4 regions of the Streptomyces sp. NBC_01476 genome follow, and region 1 is predicted to be linked to each of the others. Evidence: riboswitches for the same ligand, from Rfam matches in the RefSeq annotation. Region 1 holds a riboswitch; each other region holds the start of a gene.

Region 1 (5,297 bases):
CGCCACGACGCCTGGGTGAGGCCCGAGCAGTCGAAGGAGTTGGGGCCGGTGGCGCCCCAGACGTAGGGCAGGCCGAGGGAGCGGTACGCGAAGGCGACCGCCTGGGCGGCGCGGGCGGAGGCGGGCGCGGCGGCGGCGCCGGCCGTCAGCGGCGGGCGGACGGTGCCGCGGGTGGATGCCCCCGGGGCGGCGCCGGCGTCCGTGGCCTCGATCCTCGCCCGCTCGGCCGCGGTGAGGCGGGCCAGCAGCTCCTGCGCCCGGCTGAGCTTGGCCCGGACGGTCTGCTTGCGGGCGGCGAGCCGGTCCTGGGCGCTGCGCAGGGTGCTGAGCCGGCCGGCCGCCTCGGCCCTGGTGTGCTCGATGTCCCTTTGCTGGCCGGTGAGTTGCGTCAGCGCGGTGGTGACCCGTGCGCCCAGCCGGTCGAGCGTGGCGGCCCGGTCGAGATAGGTGTCGGGAGTGGCGTTCAGCGCCAGCTGCAGAGCGGGGTCGATGCCGCCGCTTCGGTACTGCGCCGCGGCCAGTGCCCCGACGGTGTCCCGGGTCGCGTTCAGCTTCGCGGTCTTGCGCGCCAGCTCGTCCTGGAGGTCGTCCACCGCCGCCCTGGCGGTGTCCGCCTGCTCCTTCGCGCCGTTGTACTGCTCGGTCGCCTGCTCGGCCTCGTGGTAGAGCGCGTCGACCTGGGCCTTGACCTCCTGCGTGGTGGGCGCCGGGTCCGCCTGGGCGGTCTCCCCGAAGAGCGCGGCCGAGGCGGCCGAGGCGATGGCCAGCGTGCAGGCGGCGCGGGAGACGAGCGAGCGGGACATGCGTAAGTGCGGGTCGCGACTGTGTGAGGCCATGGCGGCCGTCACTCCTTCCGGGGGCTTGAAGGGCCCTGTCGGCGGCCCGGCGGCGCCCGCACGGGGGAGCGGGCCACCGCCGGGCCTTCGGCGGAGGCGACCGGGCCGCCGTACGGATGGACGGCGGTGGGGTCGGTCGCCTGCGATGCGACGCTAAACCCGGTGCGGGGGAGGCCAGGGCACAGAGACCGGCACTGCCCCCTTTCGCCCGCCGGCGACCGGAACCGACCGCCGTTCGACGGGTGACCCGCCCGGATCGGCCCGCGCGCCGACCGAAGCGCCGGTTCGGCCGCGCGGTCGCGGCTCGGGTGCTACGGCAGCCGGGTCGCACGCCGCGGGCAGAGGGCTCGGGCGCTGCGGCAGGCGGACGGAGAGTGTCCGGCGGCCGGAAACCGGCAGCCGGACAGGAAGACAGCGGACGGACCGCCCCGGCGCCGCCCCGGCGCCGGCCCAAAGGAGGTCAGGCGATACGGCGCGCTGCCGCGAAGGGCATCCAGCTCATCGGGGCGACCTCGACGACCGCTCCGGTGTGCGGGGCGTGCACGACCTGGCCGTTGCCGATGTAGATGCCGACGTGGCTGATGCCGGAGTAGAAGAAGACCAGGTCGCCCGGCCGCAGCTGCGACTCGGAGACCGCCGTGCCGTCCTTGACCTGGTCCCAGGTGGTGCGGCCGATGGTGATGCCCGCCGCGCGGTAGGCGGCCTGGGTGAGCCCGGAGCAGTCGTACGAGCTGGGACCGGTGGCACCGGAGGCGTACGGCTTGCCGCGCTGCGCCATGGCGAACTGGATCGCGGCGGCGGCCCGCCCGGTGGCGGGGCCGGTGTACGTGGGGGCCGAACCGCCGGAGGACTTCGCACTCGTCGAGGCGGCCGGCGGCCGGCTCATCGCGGCGAGCTTCGCGCGCTGCTCGGCGTTGAGCGTGTTGAGCAGCTTCTGGGCCGCGGCGAGCTTCGCGGAGACGTTCTTCTTCTCGGTGGCCAGCTTGTTCTGCGCGGTGGTCAGCGCGCTGAGGCTGGCGCTGGCCTGGGCCCGCTGTATGGACGCCTGCTCCTGCTGCACCTTGAAGGTCTGCAGCGCCTCCTCCTGGGTGGCGGAGAGCCGGTCCATCATGTGGTTCTGCTCAAGGAAGGCGTCGGGGCTGTCCGAGAGCATCAGCTGGGTGGTCGCGCCGATACCGCCGTTGCGGTACTGGGCGCTGGCGAACTGGCCCAGGACGCGGCGCGTCTCGTTCATCTTCTCGGTCTTCTGCGCGACCTGGGCGAGCAGCTGGTTGGCCGTGGCCCGCTGGGTGTCGGTCTTCTCCTTGGCCTGGTCGTACTGCTGCGTCGCGACCTCCGCCTGCTGGTTGAGGCTGTCGACCTGCTTCTTGACCTCACTGATGGAGGGCTTGGCCGGCGCCGGGGTGGCGCTCGCGCTCTCGCTGAGCAGGGTGACCGATGCCAGGGCCGCCGCGGTGACGCCGACCGCCGCACGGGGGGCGGTCGTGGCGAGCATGGAGGTACGCGGCTTGCGGTGCGACGCCACGAAGGCGACTCCTTCCGTGAACCGCCGACCGGGTTAGCTGACGGGTTCGGGCGGGAAGTCGCCCTACGGTCCTGACACCTTGCGGTATCTGTCCCGATTCACCCCGAAGTGCTGGGTGGGTCCCCGGCTCCGGCCGGGGCCGGATTGAGCGGAGGTGGTGGGTTGCCGGCAATCGCACCGGACGGAGAACCGACCATCTAGCGGGCTACCGTAGTCAACTTCTGCACGAGTTGGGAAGTTTGGATCGCAATGTGACCGAAATCGCTTTGTGATCTTACCGGTTGTGCTGGACTTGGTGCGGATGGCCACGGACCGCCACGGATCAATACGGGCGAACGGCTCCGTAGAAGGGCATTTCGGTGATCGGCGCTATCTTGACGACCGTGCCGGTGTGCGGCGCGTGGATCATGTTGCCGCCGCCGATGTAGAGCCCGACGTGGCTGACGTCGCTGTAGAAGAAGATCAGGTCGCCCGGCTTGAGATCCGCCTCGGAGATCCGGGTGCCGACGTTCACCTGGTCGTAGGTGGTCCGCGGCAAGGTGATGCCGGCCGCCTTGTACGCCGCCTGCGTCAGCCCCGAGCAGTCGAAGGAGTCCGGCCCGGTCGCGCCCCACACGTACGGCTTGCCGAGCTGCTTCTGCGCGAAGGCGATGGCCTGGTCGGCTATGGAGGAGTTGGCCGGCGTCGTCGGCGCGTCGGCGCCCTTCGAGCCCGCCGTGGTCTTCGCCAGCTCCGCCGCCTTGGCGGCCTTCGCCTTCTCCGCCGCCGCGAGCGCCGCGGCCTTCTTCTTGGCCTCCGCCTCCTGCTTGGCCTGGAGCGCCGCCAGCCGCGCCTTCTCCTGCGCGGTGAGGGTGTTGAGCAGGTGCTGCGCCTGGCTGAGCTTGCTCTGTACGTCCGCCTTCGCCGTCTTCAGTTCCGTCTGGCGGGTGGTGAGCGTCTGCAGGCTCTTGGCCGCCTCGACCCGCTGCTTGGTCGCCGCCGCCTGCTGCGTCCGGAAGGACTGCATCGCCGACTTCTGCCGGTCGGCCATCACCTTGGTCAGGTGCACCTGGTCCACCAGCGCCTGCGGGTCGGGCGCCGTCAGGTAGCGGGTGGTCGTGGTGTCGCCGCCGCGGTACTGCGCCGCCGCGTACGTCCCGAGCACCCGGCGCGACTCGTTGAGGGTCTCCGTCTTCCGGGCGACCTGGGCCAGCAGCTTGTTGACGGTGGCGTTCTGCTGGTCCCGCTTCTCCTTGGCGCCGTTGTACTTCTCGGTGGCGACCTCGGCCTGGTGCATCAGCGAGTCGACCTTCGCCTTGACCTCGCTGATCGACGGCTGCGCGGGCTTGCCGGGCGCCGGCGTCGCGCTCGCGCTCTCGGTCATCAGGGTCACGGTGGCGAGCGCCGCGGTCGTGATGCCCACCGCGGCACGCGGGCCGGGGGCGCTCAGGAGCGCGGTACGCGCCTTACGGTGTGTGGCCATGGCGGGCTCCTTCGGGACGCTCTGCCTGGTGCGGCACCGTAGCCAAAGCGCGGGGGCGCTGGGAAGGGGGGTGTCCGATAGGCCCGATACCTTTTCGTAATGTTTTGCCGAAGGGGCCATATCGTCACGGAGCGTGCTGCCGGGGCTACGCCGGTGGCGTGGCCGGGGGAGCGGCCGGGGGAGCCGGTGGCGTGGCCGGGGGAGCGGCCGGTGGCGTGGCCGGGGGAGCGGCCGGGGGTGCGCCGGGCCCCGGCGAGCGGCTCCTGCCGAACCGGGGAAGAGTGTCGGTGCGGGCGCCTAGACTCGGTAGGCGATGAGCAGCCTCTTTGACGACAATTTCCTGGCCGGTCTCGAAGCCGCCCACGGCCCCGCCGACGCCGCGGCCCCCGAGCCGCCGGAGCCGGACGACGGGCCCGGCGCCGAGGACGTACCGCACGACCTGTTCGGCGACCGTTTCGACGGGCCGCCGCCGCGTGACGCCCACTACCGCGACGGCGCCGCCCGCCCCGCCACCGACCCCGCGCAGCTGCTCGAAGGGCTCAATGAGCAGCAGCGCGCCGCGGTCGAGCACGCCGGCGGACCCCTGCTCATCGTGGCCGGCGCCGGCTCCGGCAAGACCCGGGTGCTCACCCACCGGATCGCCTATCTGCTCGGCGCCCGGCACGTCCACCCCGGCGCGATCCTGGCGATCACCTTCACCAACAAGGCCGCCGGCGAGATGAAGGAGCGCGTCGAGCAGCTGGTCGGCCCGCGCGCCAACGCCATGTGGGTCTCCACCTTCCACAGCGCGTGCGTCCGCATCCTGCGCCGCGAGTCCAAGGTGCTCGGCTTCACCTCGTCCTTCTCGATCTACGACGCCGCCGACTCCAAGCGGCTGATGGCGCTCGTCTGCCGGGATCTGGACCTGGACCCCAAGCAGTTCCCGCCGAAGTCGTTCAGCGCCAAGATCTCCAACCTCAAGAACGAGCTGATCGACGAGGAGACCTTCGCCGGACAGGCGGAGAACCCCTTCGAGAAGAAGCTCGCCGAGGCGTACGCGATGTACCAGGCCCGGCTGCGCGAGGCCAACGCGCTGGACTTCGACGACATCATCATGACCACGGTCAACCTGCTCCAGGCGTTCCCGGACGTCGCCGAGCACTACCGGCGGCGCTTCCGCCATGTCCTGGTGGACGAGTACCAGGACACCAACCACGCCCAGTACACCCTCGTCCGCGAGCTGGTCGGCACCGGTGACGAGGCCGCCGAGCTGTGCGTGGTCGGTGACGCGGACCAGTCGATCTACGCCTTCCGCGGCGCGACCATCCGCAACATCCTCCAGTTCGAGGAGGACTACCCGCAGGCCCGCACCATCCTGCTGGAACAGAACTACCGCTCCACCCAGACCATCCTCTCGGCCGCCAACGCCGTCATCGAGCGCAACGCGAGCCGCCGGGCGAAGAACCTGTGGACCGAGTCGGGTGACGGCCCGGTC
Region 2 (5,297 bases), 1.6 Mb from region 1:
CGCCGGCGTCACCCTCTCCTGGGGTTGTGCCCGCGACATTCAGCGCCTCCTGGGGCGCACGGGTCCGTGCTGACCTTTTCGCGGGCGGGCTGGGCGGCATTCATCAGGGCGGTCCGGGCCGGAGAAGTGGGCTTCCGCGTCTGACCTGCCGCGTCGGCGGCCCGGGGTCGGGGTTAGCCTCGGGGGATCTGGTGGTGAGGTGGGAGGAGGCAGGTCGGATGGCTGGGGTGTTGGGGAGTGCGGCGGCTGCGGGTGGGCTGATCGGTGGGTACGGGGTCGCGCGGTGGACGAAGCGGCGGGAGTTGGGGGGCGTGGCGCTGGCCGCGGCCGGCGCGGTGGCGGCGCGGGAGTGGAAGCGGCGGGCCGGGACGGGGGTCGCCGTGGGGATGACCGGCGCGTATCTGGCCGCGTTCGCCGGGGCCCATCCGCTGGCGAAGAAGGTCGGCGCGTGGCCGGCGGTGTTCGCCGTTGCGGGCGGGGTGGCGGTGGCGTCCTGGGCGCTGTCGGGGCGCGGCGAGTAGTCCTCCTGGTCGCTTACGGGGAGGGCCGTAACCCTGCCCGCGCCGCGTATGACGGTCCCGTAGCGTCGGCCCCGGAACCGTACGCAGGGCAAGCCGCGACGGCCCCTACCCCGTACGCGGGCTCGTGACGCCGGGCCCCGGCCTCATTCCGTACTGCCCCCGGGCCGTAAGCAGACCGGCGGCCCTGGCTGGGGGGGAGTAGCCAGGGCCGCCGGGGTTCAGGGGGCAGGGCGGGGGTCAGACGTGTACGTCGTGGGCGGTGAGCCACGGCAGGGGGTCCACCGCGTCCGCGCCGCCCGGGCGGACTTCGAGGTGGAGGTGCGGCGCCGGGACGTTGCCGGTCGCGCCGACCCGGCCGATCGTGTCGCCGGTCGTGACCCGCCCCGAGGTGACGACCATCGTCGAGAGGTGGCAGTACCAGAGCTCGGTGCCGTCGTCGAGCGTGACCACGACCCGGTAGCCGGACGCCCCCGCCCAGCCGGCCGAGGTGACCGTACCGCCGTGCACGGCATGCACCGGCGTGCCGGTGGGTGCGTCGAAGTCCTGGCCCGCGTGGATGTTGCCCCACAGGTCGGCCTCGCCGAAGCCCGCGGTGAGGGTGTAGCAGGAGACGGGCTTGATGTACGAGGCCGCGAGGCGGGCGAGGCGTTCGGCCTCGGCTTTCGCGGCGGCTTCCGTCTCGGCCTTCTCCTTCGCCTCGGCGGCGGCCTTCGCGGCGGCGGCCTGCTCCCGTACCTTCTGCGCGGCCGCGGCCCGGGCCGCCTGGTCGGCGGCGGCCTTCGCGGCGGCTTCGCGCTCGGCGCGGGCGACGGCCTCGCGGGCCTCGGTGGCGTGCGTGACGATGCGGGTGAGGAGCGCCTCGCCCGGGTCCGCGAGCGGTGTGCGGGCGGCTTCCGGCGGCAGGGGGACCGCACCGGACGGCGCCGGCAGCGCGACGGACGCCTCGGGCAGCGCGACAGGCACGGCGGGCGCGACAGACACGGCCGGCGCCGCGGGCACGGCGGCGGCGCCGGGGACCTCAGCCGCGCCGGGTACGTCAGGTACGTCGGGCGCATCCGGTACGGAGACGGGCACCGGTGCCGGAGCCGTTGCGGTGCCGGCCGCGGTGGCCACCCCGCTCGCCCCGACCGCCGCCATCGCCGCTATGCCGAGGACCGCCGAGCCGCGCGCCAGGGTCCGCTGGCGCGGAAGCGGCACCGGGGCAGAATCCGGGAGCGGCTCCCGGACCGGCTCCCGGACCGGCTCTGAGGCGGGGAGCGGTGCGGGAAGCTGCGCCGGCATCGAGGCGGATATCTCAGCGGGGAGTGAGCCTCGCCCGGTCGCGTCGTCAGTGCCGGAACCGGTGCCGGAACCGGTGCCGTAACCGGTCCCGGAACCGGCGCCGAAGTAAGTGCCCGGCTCGGTTCCGAAGTCGGTGCCCCGTTCGGTACGGACGCCGGCGGTGCCGGAACCGGTGCCCGAACCGGCGCCGAAGTCGCCACGGAAGTCGGTACGGAACTCGTCCCGCTCCCCGGCCGCCTCGTTCTCGGGCCGGGCAGGTGCGTAGGCAGGCTGGTTCGACGCCACCGCGGGCGCACTCCTTTCCTTCCCTCTCGCCTACCGGGTTAGCTGACGGGTTCGGAGCAGGAAGGTCTCCTACGGGCCTGGTCGCTGCCCGATTCACCCCAGATGTTGGGTCCCCGGTTCCCGCGGACGGGATTCGGCAAGCGCACGGTGCCGCCTCTTACGACGGTGTTGACGACCGCGCTGCGTTATCGAACGTTAATAGAGCCGGAGACGTTTTCCAAGCCGAATCGGAGAGTTGGGGGTGGTCAGCAAGAGGACATGCGCAGGTCCATCCGGGCAAAACAGGCACCTGGCGTGGCCGGGTGGTGATGTGAGCGTGTGTCAGTCGTTATCCGGAGCGGTCGGACTGGCTACCGTCGGTGATCAATCGTGAACGAAACGAGACGACGGAGGTCCCCACGACGGACGAGTGCCAGTGGTCTGGTCCTGTGCCAAGGGGCGAATCGCTTGTGAGGCCGGACGCAAGGGCCGCACGATGGTCTCGCTGTTGTCATGGACCCGCTCAATTCAGCCCTGCGACCGCACACCCCAGGGAGCCCGCCATGGTACGACCCAGCCGCCCCCAACTCCCTTACGCCTCCAGCCGGTCCGCCCCACCGGACACCCCCACCCGCCGCTCGCTGCTGCGCGGCGGCCTCGCCCTGGGCGCGGCGGCCGGCGCGGTCGCCGCCGGCCAGCTCTGGGGCGGCGCGGGCGGTGCGCACGCGGCCGGCGTCGACTACCCCGGCGCCACCTGGGCGCCGGCCAGCCCCGCCAACTACACGGCCTCGGACCGCCCTTCGACGTACCCGATCGACCTCGTGGTGATCCACGTGACCCAGGAGACGTTCGCCGACACCATCTCCCTCTTCCAGGACCCCGCCCACGCCGCCACGGCCCACTACGTCGTCCGCTCCGCCGACGGCGCCGTCGACCAGTGCGTCCGCGAACACGACGTCGCCTGGCACGCCGGCAACTGGGACTACAACACCCGCAGCATCGGCATCGAACACGAGGGCTGGGTCGACGACCCCTCCTACTTCACCGACGCGATGTACCACGCCTCGGCCCTCCTGACCGGCGCCATCTGCGACACGTACGGCATCCCCAAGGACCGCGAGCACATCATCGGCCACGTCGAGGTCCCCGGCACCGACCACACCGACCCCGGCCCCAACTGGGACTGGCCCCGCTACCTCCGCCTGCTCAACGGGGGCTGAGCCGGTCAGGGGAGGGGGAACATCGCGGTCAGGCGGGGGAGGCGGCGGGTGGATTCGGGCTCGTCGAGGACGGACCAGCGGGTGCCGGAGGGGGTGAGGCCGGGCGGGGTGCGGGTGGTGGAGTCGGCGGCGAGGAGGGTGCGGGCGGCGGCGTGGAAGGCGTCCCCGCAGTCGTCGAAGGTGCCGGTGAGCTGTTCGTAGGCCGCGGGGGCGAGGTGGGAGAGCGTTTCCCACTGGGGCCAGGCGTCGGCGGGCCAGGCAGCGCGCGGCAGGCTGGACAGGCGCAGGACCTCCGGGGCGTAGGCGAGGACGTCGGCGTCGGTGAGGGCCGCCTCGAAGACCGGGCGGCCGAGGCTGACCATCCACTGCTGGAAGGAGCAGAACGCGTCGTCGGAGCACCAGCCGCCGAGGATGCGGTCGGCGGCGGCCCACAGGTTCCAGGTGAAGGCCTCGCCGGTGACGCTGTCGAGACACGCCTGGAAGGCGATGACGTCCGGTGGGGGGAGAAGGAGGAGCGCGTCGCGGAGCCATGCGTCCCGCTTGTCGCCGCTGAGCCCCTGGCGTCTGCAGTCCGCGATGAGAGTCCAGAATTGGTCCGTCTCCATACCAGCGACTATGCCAGGGGCCTGCGACAAAGTACCCCCAATTCCAGCTGATGGACGCGGAGTTGGCGGTCAGCGGGGCGGCGTGTCCGGTACCTGGCGGGGGCGGCACCACGGAAGCGGGAGAGGCGGGACAGGACCCGAGGGGAAGCCGGAAAGGCGGGGAGGGCCCATGCCGGAAACCCGCGAGGGACCCCGCCACCGGCCGAGTACGGCCGCCCCTCCCGGTCCCGTGCGGGAGAGGCGGCCGTACGTCCCGGTCCGTGACAACGACGGACGGCGACGGACGGCGACGGACGCCGGCCATGACGCCGGCCACGACGCCGGCCACGCCGATTACGGCGCCGGCACCGCCTGCGTCTTCACCACCATCCAGTCGAGCACCGGCGTGCTCTGCAGATAGACGAGCACGCACATGAACGCCAGGAACACCACGCTCCACAGGATGACCCGCCGGAAGAGGATGCCCTCGCGTCCCTCGAAGCCGACCGCCGCCGCGGCGATCGCCAGGTTCTGCGGGGAGACCATCTTGCCGAGCACACCGCCGGAGGAGTTCGCCGCGGCCATGAGTGTCGGTGACAGTCCGGCCTGGTGGGCCGCGGTGATCTGGAGCGCGCCGAAGAGCGAGTTGGAGGAGGTGTCGGAGCCGGTGACGGCGACGCCGAGCCAGCCGAGTATCGGGGAGAGGAAGGCGAAGGCGGCGCCCGCGCCGGCCACCCACAGGCCCAGCGTGGTGGTCTGGCCGGACTCGTTCATGATGTAGCCGAGCCCGAGCACCAGCATCACGGTGAGGATCGCGAACTTCAGCTGGTCCAGGGTGCGTCCGTACGCGACCAGGCCGCGGCGCAGGCCCACGCCGAGCAGCGCCATGCTGATGACCCCGGAGATGAGCAGCAGACTGCCCGCCGCGGAGAGGTAGTTGAGCTTGAAGGTGGTGGCGACCGGGTTGCCGGCCGCGTTGATGATGTGCAGTCCGGGCCAGTTGACGATGTGGGTGACCGACTCGATGCCGGTGCCGGTCTGGCCGGCCTTGGCCGGTGGCTTCCCGGTGATCGCCGGGACGCGGGTGGCCAGTACGAACACCACGATGATCGCCAGGTAGGGCGCGTACGCCTTGAAGACGTCCAGCGGGGTGTCGCGCGGGGCCGGTTCGGCCTCGGAGTCGACCCGGGTCAGGACGAGGGAGTCGGTGTGCCCGGCGGGGGCACCGTCGCCGCCGCCGGCCGGTGCGAGCGGCCGTCCGGTGCCGCCGCCGGCGCCGCCGGTCTCGAAGCCGTCGTCCTCCTCGGTCTCGGTGTACGGCTCGGCCGCCTGCCACACCCGGGTGAAAGCGAGCAGCGCGAGAGCCGAGACGAGAGCGGCGACGATGTCGGCGAGCTGTACGGACCAGAAGTTCGACGCGAGGTACT
Region 3 (5,297 bases), 2.0 Mb from region 1:
CGGGGCTCGGTCTCCACCACGTCCGGATTGCCGCAGGGGCAGCGGTGGGCGACCGCGCGCAGGCCGCGCGGCGGGCGGCCGAGCTGGGCCCGGACGGCGGCGATGTCCGCGTCGGTGGGCGGGACTGGGTGCTCAGGGGTGCTGTTCATGTGCCGTTCTGCGTCGGAGGGAGCGGCTCAGCGGCGGGTCGGGGCCGCGGCGGCGTCGGCCTGGTCGACGCCGTCCCACAGATTGTCGTACCACGGGCGGTGCGCCGCGGCCTGGTCGGTGGCCCGCCGCCGCGCCGCCGGATCCGCGGTCGTGCTGGGCGCCGGGGCCGCGACCTCGTACCCCGTCTCACCGGGGAGGACGTAGTGCAGCCGGGCGCGGGCCTGGGCGCGGACGTAGTCCGGGTCCTGCCAGCGCGCCTTCTCCTCGCGCAGTTGCTCGACCTTCTGCTTGGCCTGCTGGGCCTCGCGCCGCTGGTCGGCGATGTCGGAGCGCTGGGCGATGTACTGCCGCATCGGGTAGGCGAGGGCGATCACCAGGGCGCACAGCACGAGGGCGAGCAGGGCGGCGCGGCCGGTGAGCTTGTTGCGGCGCACCGGACGCCGGGCCGCGGCACGGTAGACGCGCGCCTGCGCCTCCTGGCCGATCGCCTTCAGCCGGGCCGCGGTGGAGAACCGGTCCGCCGCCACGCTGTGACTCCCCTCGCCGTTCCTGACCGCACAACCGTACGTACCCGATACTCCTGCGTCCCCGCCCACGGTACGGGACCGGGTGCGGGGACGTACGGAGGCGGTGGCCGTGAAGGCCGGTGCGGGCGTAACCGGTGGGGCAGGGTCAGTGCTTGAAGCGGGGGAACGCGGAGCGGCCGGCGTAGACCGCCGCGTCGTCCAGGATCTCCTCGATCCGCAGCAGCTGGTTGTACTTGGCGACGCGCTCGGAGCGGGCCGGGGCACCGGTCTTGATCTGGCCGCAGTTGGTGGCGACGGCCAGGTCGGCGATGGTGACGTCCTCGGTCTCACCGGAGCGGTGCGACATCATGCACTTGTAGCCGTTGCGCTGGGCCAGTTCGACCGCGTCGAGGGTCTCGGTCAGCGAACCGATCTGGTTCACCTTCACCAGCAGCGCGTTGGCGGTGTCGTTGTCGATGCCGCGCTGCAGACGCTCCGGGTTGGTGACGAAGAGGTCGTCGCCGACGATCTGCACCTTGGCGCCGAGCTTGTCGGTGAGGACCTTCCAGCCGGCCCAGTCGTCCTCGAAGAGCGGGTCCTCGATGGAGACCAGCGGGTAGGAGGCGACCAGGTCCTCGTAGTACTCCGTCAGCTGGGCGGCGGACTTCTCCTCGCCCTCGAAGGAGTACTTGCCGTCCTTGTAGAACTCCGAGGCGGCGACGTCGAGCGCGAGCGCGATGTCCTGGCCGGGCGCGTAACCGGCCTGCTTGATCGCCTCCAGGATGAGGTCGAGCGCCTCGCGGTTGGAGCCGAGGTTCGGCGCGAAGCCGCCCTCGTCGCCGAGGCCGGTGGACAGACCGCGGGTCTTCAGCACGCCCTTGAGGGTGTGGTAGACCTCGGCGCCCCAGCGCAGCGCCTCGGAGAAGGACTCGGCGCCGATCGGCGCGATCATGAACTCCTGGATGTCGACGTTGGAGTCCGCGTGCGAGCCGCCGTTGAGGATGTTCATCATCGGGACCGGCAGGACGTGCGCGTTCGGGCCGCCGAGGTAGCGGAAGAGCGGCAGGTCGGACGCTTCGGAGGCGGCGTGCGCGACGGCCAGCGAGACGCCGAGGATGGCGTTGGCGCCGAGCGAGGACTTGTCCGGGGTGGCATCCAGGTCGAACATCGCCTGGTCGATCAGCCGCTGCTCGGTGGCGTCGTAGCCGACCAGCTCGGGACCGATCTGCTCGATGACCGCGAGGACCGCCTTCTCGACGCCCTTCCCCTGGTACCGGTTGCGGTCGCCGTCACGGAGTTCGAGGGCCTCGAAGGCGCCGGTGGAGGCGCCGGACGGGACTGCGGCACGGCCCGTGCTGCCGTCGTCGAGGCCGACCTCGACCTCGACGGTGGGGTTGCCTCGCGAGTCGAGGATTTCCCGGGCTACGACGACGTCGATGGACGGCACGTTGTCTCCTTCTGAGATGTCTTCTCTTCTTTATCGGGACGAGCCTAACGGGCATCCGGGCCCGGATCGGCGCTAGGCCCGGACCAACAGACGGAATACCCCGGCCGGACACGCCAGGGGGAGGGCGTGTCCGGCCGGGGTGGTCGAAAGGCTTCGGCCGGCGTCCATCCGGCGTTCAGCCGGCAACTGCCCGTCCGGGGTCCCGCGGTGCCGGTCCCGGCGGCGGCGTCAGGGCCGTCACCGGGTCCTGGATCAGCTCAGGTGGAGGTGCTGGCCCGGGTAGATCAGGTTCGCGTCCTGCACGATGCCGTGGTTGAGCTCGTAGAGCTTCTTCCAGCCGCCGGCCACGTGGTGCGCGGCGGCGATCTTGGAGAGCGAGTCGCCGTGGACCACGGTGTACTCGCCGTCGCCCTTCTGGACCACCTTGTGGTGGGTGGTGTGGCGCGGGGCGGAGTGCGCCGGGGCGGCGGCCTTGTGCGTGGTCTTCGCCGGGGTGGACGCCTTGGTGGTGGTGGAGCTGCTGTCCGAGGCGGACGACGAGCCACCGGTGTTGACGTCGGGCGACGGGCCGCCCGCGGTCAGACCGCCGGCACCGGCGCAGGACCAGGCACCCGGGCCCTGCAGGGCGAGCAGCTTCTCGGCGACCGCTATCTGCTGGTCCTTGGTGGCGAGGTCGGCACGCTGGGCGTACTGCAGACCGCCGGCCGCTTCCCAGCTGGACTGCGAGAACTGCAGGCCACCGTAGTAGCCGTTGCCGGTGTTGATGGACCAGTTGCCGCCGGACTCGCACTGCGCCACGGCGTCCCAGGTGGCGACCGAGGCGGCCGACGAGGAGGTGGCGCCGATCAGCGGTACGGCGATCGCGGTACCGGCAACACCGGCGAATGTGGCGAATCGGACGAGCTTGGAGGCACGACGGTGCTTAGCCATGGTTTTTTGGGTCCCTCACCGACGCCTACGAGGTCAGCTGTCGGGTTCGGACGTGAGTTGCCCGGCCGGACCGCATCGTGCTCGTGCGGCCATCTCGGCTTCACCCCAAGCCGGGCCCCTGCCTGGTGTACGTACGCAAGCCCGGATGCTCTCCGGTGCTGCGGCGGCGTACGGCCGGGGTCCGGCGGAAGACCTTGGGTCCCCCGCTCCTGCCTGCGGCGCTTTCGCGTCGACTGTTCCCGTCGGGCGGCGGCAGGACTCGGCGTTCCTGCCCGGCGGGGCCCGCTGTGGCGAGCGTCAAAACGTTAAGCACAGCCCCACCGATAGGACAAACATCCCGGTTCGGACCGCCTACCGGGTCCGCCCGCCCGGCCGCTGAACGAAGTCGCAGGTCACGGCGGAGAGTTTCAGCGCTCTGCGAGCGGGCGGTCACAGCGGCCGGAGAGAGGCTTGTCACATCTTCGGAGAGGAACCGTGAGCGGTACGTCCGGTTTGTCGGCCGACCGTCATCAACCCATTTCTCAGCCGAGGTTGAGGATCTGTCCGGGTTTGATGAGGTTCGGGTTGTCGCCGATCGACTGGTGGTTGATGTCGTAGAGGTGCTGCCAGCCGCCGTCCACATGCTGCGCGGTCGCGATGCCGGAGAGCGAGTCGCCAAGACCCACCGTGTAGCCGTCGGGCCGTGAAGTGCCCGAATCATCACCCTTGTTGGTGGTATCCACCGAGGTGTTCACCGGGCCCGGGTCGGTGATCGAGTAGATCTGCGTCCGGGTCGCCTGGTCCTGTGCGGCCAGTTCCTCGTCGGTGGGGCTGTAGGGCTTCGCGTGCTTGCCGGTGCTGCCGGTGCCGTCGCTCGCGCCCGGGAGGCCCGCCGTGGGGTCCGTGGGGGCCAGCGTGGTGGCGCCGGAGCCAGGGGTGACCGGCGGCGGGGTGACGGTCCCGGTGGGCGGTGTGGCGGGCGTACCGGGCACGGTCGGGTCGGAGGGCGTCACCGGCGGCGGCGTCGCGGTCGGGTCGGTGCTGCCCGTCGACGGCGTGGTGGGGGTGACCGGCGGCGGGGTGGCCGTCGGGTCCGTGCTGCCGGTGCCGGCGCTCGGCGGCGTGGTCGCCGGAGTCGACGGGTCCGTCGTCGGGGTGCTCGCGGGCGTGTGCTCGCCGGGCTGCGCCGGCGTCGGGGCGCCCGGGTCGGTCGGCGCGGCGTCGTCGGGGAGCAGGCCGGTGCCCTGCTCGCAGCCGGGCCAGGCGTTCGGCCCCAGGTCGGTGAGCATCTTCTCGGCCACGGCGATCTGCTGGGCCTCGGTGGCGAGGTCCGGCCGCTTGGCGTACGCGGTGCCGCCGTACTGGTCCCAGGTGTCCTGGGTGATGGCGAGGCCGCCGTAGAAGCCGTTGTGGGTGTTGGCGTGCCACATGCCGCCGGTCTCGCAGAACGCGACACGGTCCCAGGTGGTCTGGTCCGCGGCCTGGGCGGTGGCGGCGCCGAGCAGCGGGAGGGCGATGCCGGCGCCTGTCGCGGCGGCGGTCGCCATGGTCACCACGGCCGCGGGGGTCGGGCGGGGGCGTCGGTGCCGTCCGTTACCTGACGAGAGCATTGCGGTCGCCTTTCTTTCTGGCCTTACGCGCCCGTACGCTCCCGCCCTGGTCCGGTGACCTGCGAACTCGGCCGATCTGGCCGGATTTCCGTCCGCGGCGGTGTGCGCTGGTGGGGATCGGCGCGTCCCGCGAGCCGTGCGTGCCTCGCGTTGACCGCAGAACGTAGCGGGATTGACCGCCGGATCACAAGCCGATGTAGCGATCATCACGTCCGGGTCACGGCGGTGACGGGCCGTCACGTCACCTGGTGGGACCGGAAGGTGACTGCGCGGTGAACTCCACCGGAAGCGTCCGCAGTCCGCGCATGATCAGGCCGCCGCGCCAGCGCAGTTCCGCCGGGTCGGCGCCGGAGCGCAGATCGGGCAGCCGGGTGAGCAGACGGGCCAGCGCCGTTCTTGCCTCCAGCCGGGCCAGCGGGGCGCCGAGGCAGTAGTGGATGCCGTGCCCGTAACCGAGGTGCGGGTTGTCCCGGCGGGCCAGGTCCAGGGTGTCGGGGCCGCCGAACCGGGCCGGGTCGCGGTCGGCGGCGGCGAGCACCACCAGGACCGGGTCGCCGGCCGCCACGGCCTGGCCGCCGATGGACAGCGGCTCGGTGGCGTAGCGCCAGGTGGCCATCTCGACCGGGCCGTCGTAGCGCAGCAGTTCCTCCACGGCGGTCTCCAGCAGGGCGCTCT
Region 4 (5,297 bases), 1.2 Mb from region 1:
CGGCCCGGTGAACGCGGCGTCGATGCTGGCCGTGCTGAGCCTGGGCGCACAAGGGGGCGAGGAGGTCGTGCTCGCCTCGTCGGCCGAGGGCGCCGACGCCGCGCTCGACCGGCTGGCGAAACTCGTCTCGGAAGGGCTCGACGAACTGCCGGAAACCGTCTGAGAGATCTTCTTCCGGACCCGGGCGGCGCTTATTTCAGGCCACCGCCCGGCCGCGGGCAGCGGAATGCAACGGGGCCGGACATTCCCCCATGGAATGTCCGGTCCCGCTTTCTTGCATTTACGCGGGCCACAATTCTATGCCCTTGTATACGGTGTGAATGTTAAGCGCGGCGGCGCACCGCGTTTACGGGATGTTTCAGGATCCTCACCGCGGCCGCCCGCTCCACGTGCACCGCGGCCAGCCGGCGGGCCCGTTCGGCGTCGCCGCGCGCCACCGCGTCGATGATCGCGGCGTGCTCCTCCCACGACTCGGCGGCCCTGGTGGTGCCGCCGTCGCCGTACACCCAGGCGATCTTGTGCCGCAGCTGGGTGAGCAGGGCGGCCAGTGTCGGGCTGCCGGACGCCTGGGCCAGCGTCTCGTGGAACCAGCCGTCGAGGGACGGCAGGTCGGACAACTGCCCCTGCACCGCGCGTTCCTGCCCGAGCCGGACCAGACCGCGCAGCACCTTCAGGTGCGCCTCGGTCCGCCGCTGGGCCGCGCGGGCGGCGCCCAGTGGCTCCAGCAGTCCGCGTATCTCCAGCAGGTCGGCCGCCTCCTGCTCGGTGGGCTCCGCGACGGAGGCCCCGGCATGTCTGCGGGTCCGGACGAACCCTTCGGACTCCAGGGTGCGCAGTGCTTCGCGCACCGGCACCCGGGAGACCCCGTACCGCTGCGCGAGCAGCTCCTCGGTCAGCCGGCTGCCCGGCGCGAAGAAACCGCCGACGATGTCGTCGCGGATGGCCGTACACACCACCTGCGCCGAGATACGCCGCCCCGCGCCGTCCGCCCCGTTCACGTCCGGTTCCGCATCGCCGACTCCGTTTCTTTCCCCGTATTGTGCCGCGACTCTATTCCAGCACACCGGGAAAAGGGAAAGCACCCCTGGAATAGTTGGATTGTTTTTGGACAGGAGGGGCGCTTTCGGGCACGCCCGGGACCGATCCGGAGCGCTTTAGGACACCAACGGACAAGGACGAAGGCCCCGGCGGGGGCAGCCGGGGCCTTCGGTCGTGCCGGTCCGCGGCCGGGGCGGCGGACCGGAGCCGGATCAGATCGTGACGCCGTGCGAGGCCATGTACGCGACCGGGTCGATGTCGGAGCCGTAGTCGGGGGTGGTGCGCACCTCGAAGTGCAGGTGCGGGCCCGTGACGTTGCCGGTGGCGCCGGAGATGCCTATCTCCTGGCCCTCGGTGACCGTCTGGCCGGCCGACACCAGCGGCTCGGTGAGGTGGCCGTAGAGGGTGTACTTGCCGTCGGCGTGCTTGATGATCACGTCGTTGCCGTAGGCGCCGTCGGCGCCCGCGGAGATCACCGTGCCGACCGCGACCGCGTGGACCGGGGTGCCGGAGCCGACCAGGAAGTCCACACCGGTGTGCGAACCGCTGGACCACAGCGACCCGGAGGCCTTGTAGCCGGTGCCGATGGCCGCGTCGCCGACCGGCTTCATCCAGCCGGAGTCGGTGCTGACGGGCAGTGCGGCCCGCGCCTCGGACCGGCTGGCGGCGGCCGGCGCCGCGGTGCGGACCGCCGCGGCCTTCGCCGCCGCGGCTGCCTTGGCCTCAGCCTGTTCCCTGGCCTTCGCGGCAGCGGCGGCCCTGGCCCGGGCCTGCGCCCTGGCCTGCGCCGCGGCCTTGGCCTTGGCCTTGGCGGTGTCGGCTGCCTTGTGCTGGCTCTCGGCCTGGGCGGCCAGGGTGTGCGCCAGGGACGCGTGCACGTCCAGGGCCTGGGTGAACGCGGTGGGCTGCGCGGCGGCCGCGGGGGCCTGCCCGGGGGCGGCCATCGCGCTGGCGCCGATGGCGCCGCCCGCGGTCAGTACGGCGATCCCGGCCACGGTGGCGGCGGTACGCCCGGGGTGGACGCGACGGTGCTTCCCGCCGGGGGCGGGCAGAAATTTGAACGCCATGAGGAGGCGTCGCTCCTTTCCTTCCTTCTCGCCTACCGGGTTAGCTGACGGGTTCGGAGCAGGAAGGTCTCCTACGGGGCATCCGCGGCTACGGCGGCGGGTGGCCCCGATTCACCCCAGGGACGTGGGTCCCCGGCTCCCCTCGCGGGGACTCGGCGATGTCTGGGTGCGGCCGGACGAATCGGACGCTGCTGCCTTTCACGGGCAACGCGCGTTGACGCTAACCGGGCACTTGGCCGTACACCAAACAGATCAGCTGATATGTAGCGCACGCCACACACACCCCGGCAGGGCGCAAAACACCCCGGAACCCCGATGCCTGAGGGGCGACCGGGGTTCCGGGGTGTGGGGGTGAAGCCTGCGGCGGGCTCGCGGAGCCCGGCCGGCACCTCGCCGGTGCGGCCCGGTGTGCCGTCAGCCGATGACGCTCACCGGACCGATCCCGAGGGCCCGTACCGGCTCCTCGATGGAGGCCGCGTCACCGACCAGGACCACCACCAGGCGGTCCAGCGGGAAGCCGTTCACCACCGCCGCGGTGGCCTCCACGGTGCCGGTGGCCGCCAGCCGGGCGTACAGCCGGGCCTGGTAGTCGTCCGGCAGCTCCTGCTCCACCTGGTCGGCGAGCGTGTCCGCGACCGCGGCGGCGGTCTCGTACCGCAGCGGTGCGACCCCGACGAGATTCTGCACCGCGACGTCCCGCTCCTCCTCGGTGAGACCGCCCTCGGCGAGGGTGCGGATCACCTGCCAGGTGTCGGCCAGCGCCGGGCCGGTCACCTCGGTGGCCACCGAGCCGCTGATCGCCAGCAGCGCGGCGCCGGTGCCGTCGGCCGAGCTGAGCAGCACCTGGGCGAAGGCCCGCACGCCGTAGGTGTAGCCCTTCTCCTCGCGCAGCACCCGGTCCAGCCGTGAGGTGAGGGTGCCGCCGAGGCTGTACGTGCCGAGCACCTGGGCCGCCCACACCGGGTCCTGGCGGTCGGGCCCGGTACGGCCGATCAGCAGCTGAGTCTGCACCGCGCCCGGCCGGTCCACGATCACCACCCGGGCGGTGTCGTCCGAGGTGAGCGCCGGGCGGGGACGCGGCTTCGCGGCGCCCCCGGTCCAGCGGCCCAGGGTCTCGGTGAGCAGCGCCGGCAGGTCGATGCCGGTGAAGTCGCCGACCACCACGACGGTGGACGTCGCCGGCAGGACATGGGCGGTGTAGAACTCCCGGACCGCTGCCGCGTCGATGCCGCGGACGGTCTCCTCGGTGCCCTGACGCGGCCGTGAGATGCGCAGCGTGGACGGGAAGAGCTCCTTGGACAGCGCCATGGCCGCGCGGCGGGCCGGGTTGGCCAGCTCGTGCGGGATCTCGTCGAGCCGGTTGGCGACCAGCCGCTTCACCTCGGACTCGGCGAAGGCGGGGGCGCGCAGCGCCTCGGCGAGCAGGCTGAGCGCCTTGTCCAGCCGGGAGGCGGGCACTTCGAGGGAGACCCGGACACCGGGGTGGTCGGCGTGCGCCGACAAGCTGGCGCCGCACCGCTCCAGCTCGGCGGCGAACTCCTCGGCGCTGTGCTCGTCGGTGCCCTCGGAGAGCGCCCTGGCCATGATGGTCGCCACGCCCTCCAGGGCCTCCGGTTCCGCGTCCAGCGGCGCGGCCAGCACCACCTCGACCGCGATCACCTGCTGTCCCGGCCGGTGGCTTGTGAGCAGTGTCACCCCGTTGGGCAGGGTGCCGCGCTCGGGCGCCGGGAAGGCCCACGGCTTGGGCTCGCCCGGCTGCGGCTGCGGGTGGAACGTCATGACGGCCGCGGTGTCGCTCACGCTTCGCTCTCTTCCTGCTCGGTCGCCTCGGTGGCTTCGGCGCCCTCGGCACCCTTGGCGTTTTCGGCGCTTTCGGCGCCTTCGGCCTGGTCGCCCCCGGTGGGTTCGTAGACGAGGACCGCCCGGTTGTCGGGCCGCAGCCGCCCCGCGGCCACCGCCTTGACCTCCTCGGCGGTGACGGACAGCACCCGCTGCACCGCGGTCAGCGCGAGCTGCGGGTCGCCGAAGAGCACCGCGAACCGGCAGAGTTCGTCGGCCCGTCCGGCCACGGTCGCCAGCCGGTCCAGCCACTCCCGCTCCAGCTGCGCCTGGGCCCGCTCCATCTCCTCGGGCGTCGGGCCCTCCTCGGCGAAGCGGGCCAGCTCCTCGTCCACCGCGCTCTCGATGGCGGTCAGTTCGACCCCGGAGGACGCCTTGACGTCCAGCCAGCCGAGGGAGGGCGCCCCCGCCAGCCGCAGCAGCCCGAAGCCGGCCGTCACCGCGGTGCGGTCGCGCCGCACCAGCCGGTTGTGCAGCCGGGAGGACTCGCCGCCGCCGAGCACGGTCAGCGCCAGGTCGGCCGCGTCGCCCGCCCGGGTGCCGTCCTCCGGCAGCCGGTAGGCGGCCATCAGGGCGCGGGAGGGCACGTCCTCCTCGACGACCTCGCGCAGCTGGCCGCCCATGACGTCGGGCAGCGAGCCGTCGCGCGGCGCCGGCTTGCCGTCGTGCGCGGGGATGGTGCCGAAGTACTTCTCGATCCAGGCAAGCGTCTGCCCCGGGTCGATGTCCCCGACCACCGACAGGACCGCGTTGCCAGGCGCGTAGTAGGTGCGGAAGAAGGCCCGGGCGTCCTCCAGGGAAGCCGCGTCCAGGTCCTCCATCGAGCCGATCGGGGTGTGGTGGTAGGGGTGCCCGTCGGGGTAGGCGAGCGCGGTGAGGCGTTCGAAGGCGGTGCCGTACGGCACGTTGTCGTACCGCTGGCGGCGCTCGTTCTTCACCACGTCCCGCTGGTTGTCCAGGCTCTCCTGGTCCAGCGCGGTGAGCAGGCTGCCCATCCGGTCCGCTTCCAGCCACAGGGCCAGTTCGAGCTGGTGGGCGGGCATGGTCTCGAAGTAGTTGGTGCGCTCGAAGCTGGTGGTGCCGTTGAGCGAACCGCCCGCGCCCTGTACCAACTCGAAGTGGCCGTTGCCCTTCACGCTGGCCGAGCCCTGGAACATCAGGTGCTCGAAGAGGTGAGCCAGGCCGGTACGGCCCTTCACCTCGTGCCGCGAACCGACGTCGTACCAGAGGCAGACGGCCGCGACCGGGGTGAGGTGGTCCTCGGAGAGCACCACCCGCAGGCCGTTCGACAGGCGGTGTTCGGTGGCTGTCAGGCCGCTGGAGTGTGCCTCCGGGGTGGCCGTGTGACCCATG

What was found. Region 1 has a riboswitch for cyclic di-AMP ahead of OG552_RS22330 (C40 family peptidase). Riboswitches for the same ligand answer to the same signal wherever they lie in the genome.
Region 2: it holds a riboswitch for cyclic di-AMP, as region 1 does, so the genes downstream of both, OG552_RS15455 (M23 family metallopeptidase) here and OG552_RS22330 (C40 family peptidase) in region 1, are expected to answer to the same signal.
Region 3: it holds a riboswitch for cyclic di-AMP, as region 1 does, so the genes downstream of both, OG552_RS13655 (transglycosylase family protein) here and OG552_RS22330 (C40 family peptidase) in region 1, are expected to answer to the same signal.
Region 4: it holds a riboswitch for cyclic di-AMP, as region 1 does, so the genes downstream of both, OG552_RS27455 (M23 family metallopeptidase) here and OG552_RS22330 (C40 family peptidase) in region 1, are expected to answer to the same signal.

The regions. Positions count from the first base shown of each region.
Region 1 is NZ_CP109446.1:5,091,378-5,096,674, forward strand. It holds gene OG552_RS22325 (C40 family peptidase) at 1-836, opposite strand, end outside; gene OG552_RS22330 (C40 family peptidase) at 1,297-2,361, opposite strand; cyclic di-AMP (ydaO/yuaA leader) riboswitch at 2,369-2,522, opposite strand; gene OG552_RS22335 (C40 family peptidase) at 2,684-3,823, opposite strand; gene pcrA (DNA helicase PcrA) at 4,137-5,297, shown strand, end outside.
Region 2 is NZ_CP109446.1:3,509,052-3,514,348, forward strand. It holds gene OG552_RS15445 (FAD-dependent oxidoreductase) at 1-73, shown strand, start outside; gene OG552_RS15450 (hypothetical protein) at 219-521, shown strand; gene OG552_RS15455 (M23 family metallopeptidase) at 759-2,087, opposite strand; cyclic di-AMP (ydaO/yuaA leader) riboswitch at 2,100-2,236, opposite strand; gene OG552_RS15460 (N-acetylmuramoyl-L-alanine amidase) at 2,630-3,286, shown strand; gene OG552_RS15465 (DUF4240 domain-containing protein) at 3,292-3,891, opposite strand; gene OG552_RS15470 (L-lactate permease) at 4,225-5,297, opposite strand, start outside.
Region 3 is NZ_CP109446.1:3,060,744-3,066,040, forward strand. It holds gene OG552_RS13640 (DUF501 domain-containing protein) at 1-149, opposite strand, end outside; gene OG552_RS13645 (FtsB family cell division protein) at 177-677, opposite strand; gene eno (phosphopyruvate hydratase) at 823-2,103, opposite strand; gene OG552_RS13655 (transglycosylase family protein) at 2,356-3,033, opposite strand; cyclic di-AMP (ydaO/yuaA leader) riboswitch at 3,041-3,185, opposite strand; gene OG552_RS13660 (transglycosylase family protein) at 3,555-4,559, opposite strand; gene OG552_RS13665 (cytochrome P450 family protein) at 4,864-5,297, opposite strand, start outside.
Region 4 is NZ_CP109446.1:6,268,024-6,273,320, reverse strand. It holds gene OG552_RS27465 (HPr family phosphocarrier protein) at 1-163, shown strand, start outside; gene OG552_RS27460 (GntR family transcriptional regulator) at 324-998, opposite strand; gene OG552_RS27455 (M23 family metallopeptidase) at 1,251-2,105, opposite strand; cyclic di-AMP (ydaO/yuaA leader) riboswitch at 2,121-2,273, opposite strand; gene OG552_RS27450 (M16 family metallopeptidase) at 2,520-3,884, opposite strand; gene OG552_RS27445 (M16 family metallopeptidase) at 3,902-5,296, opposite strand.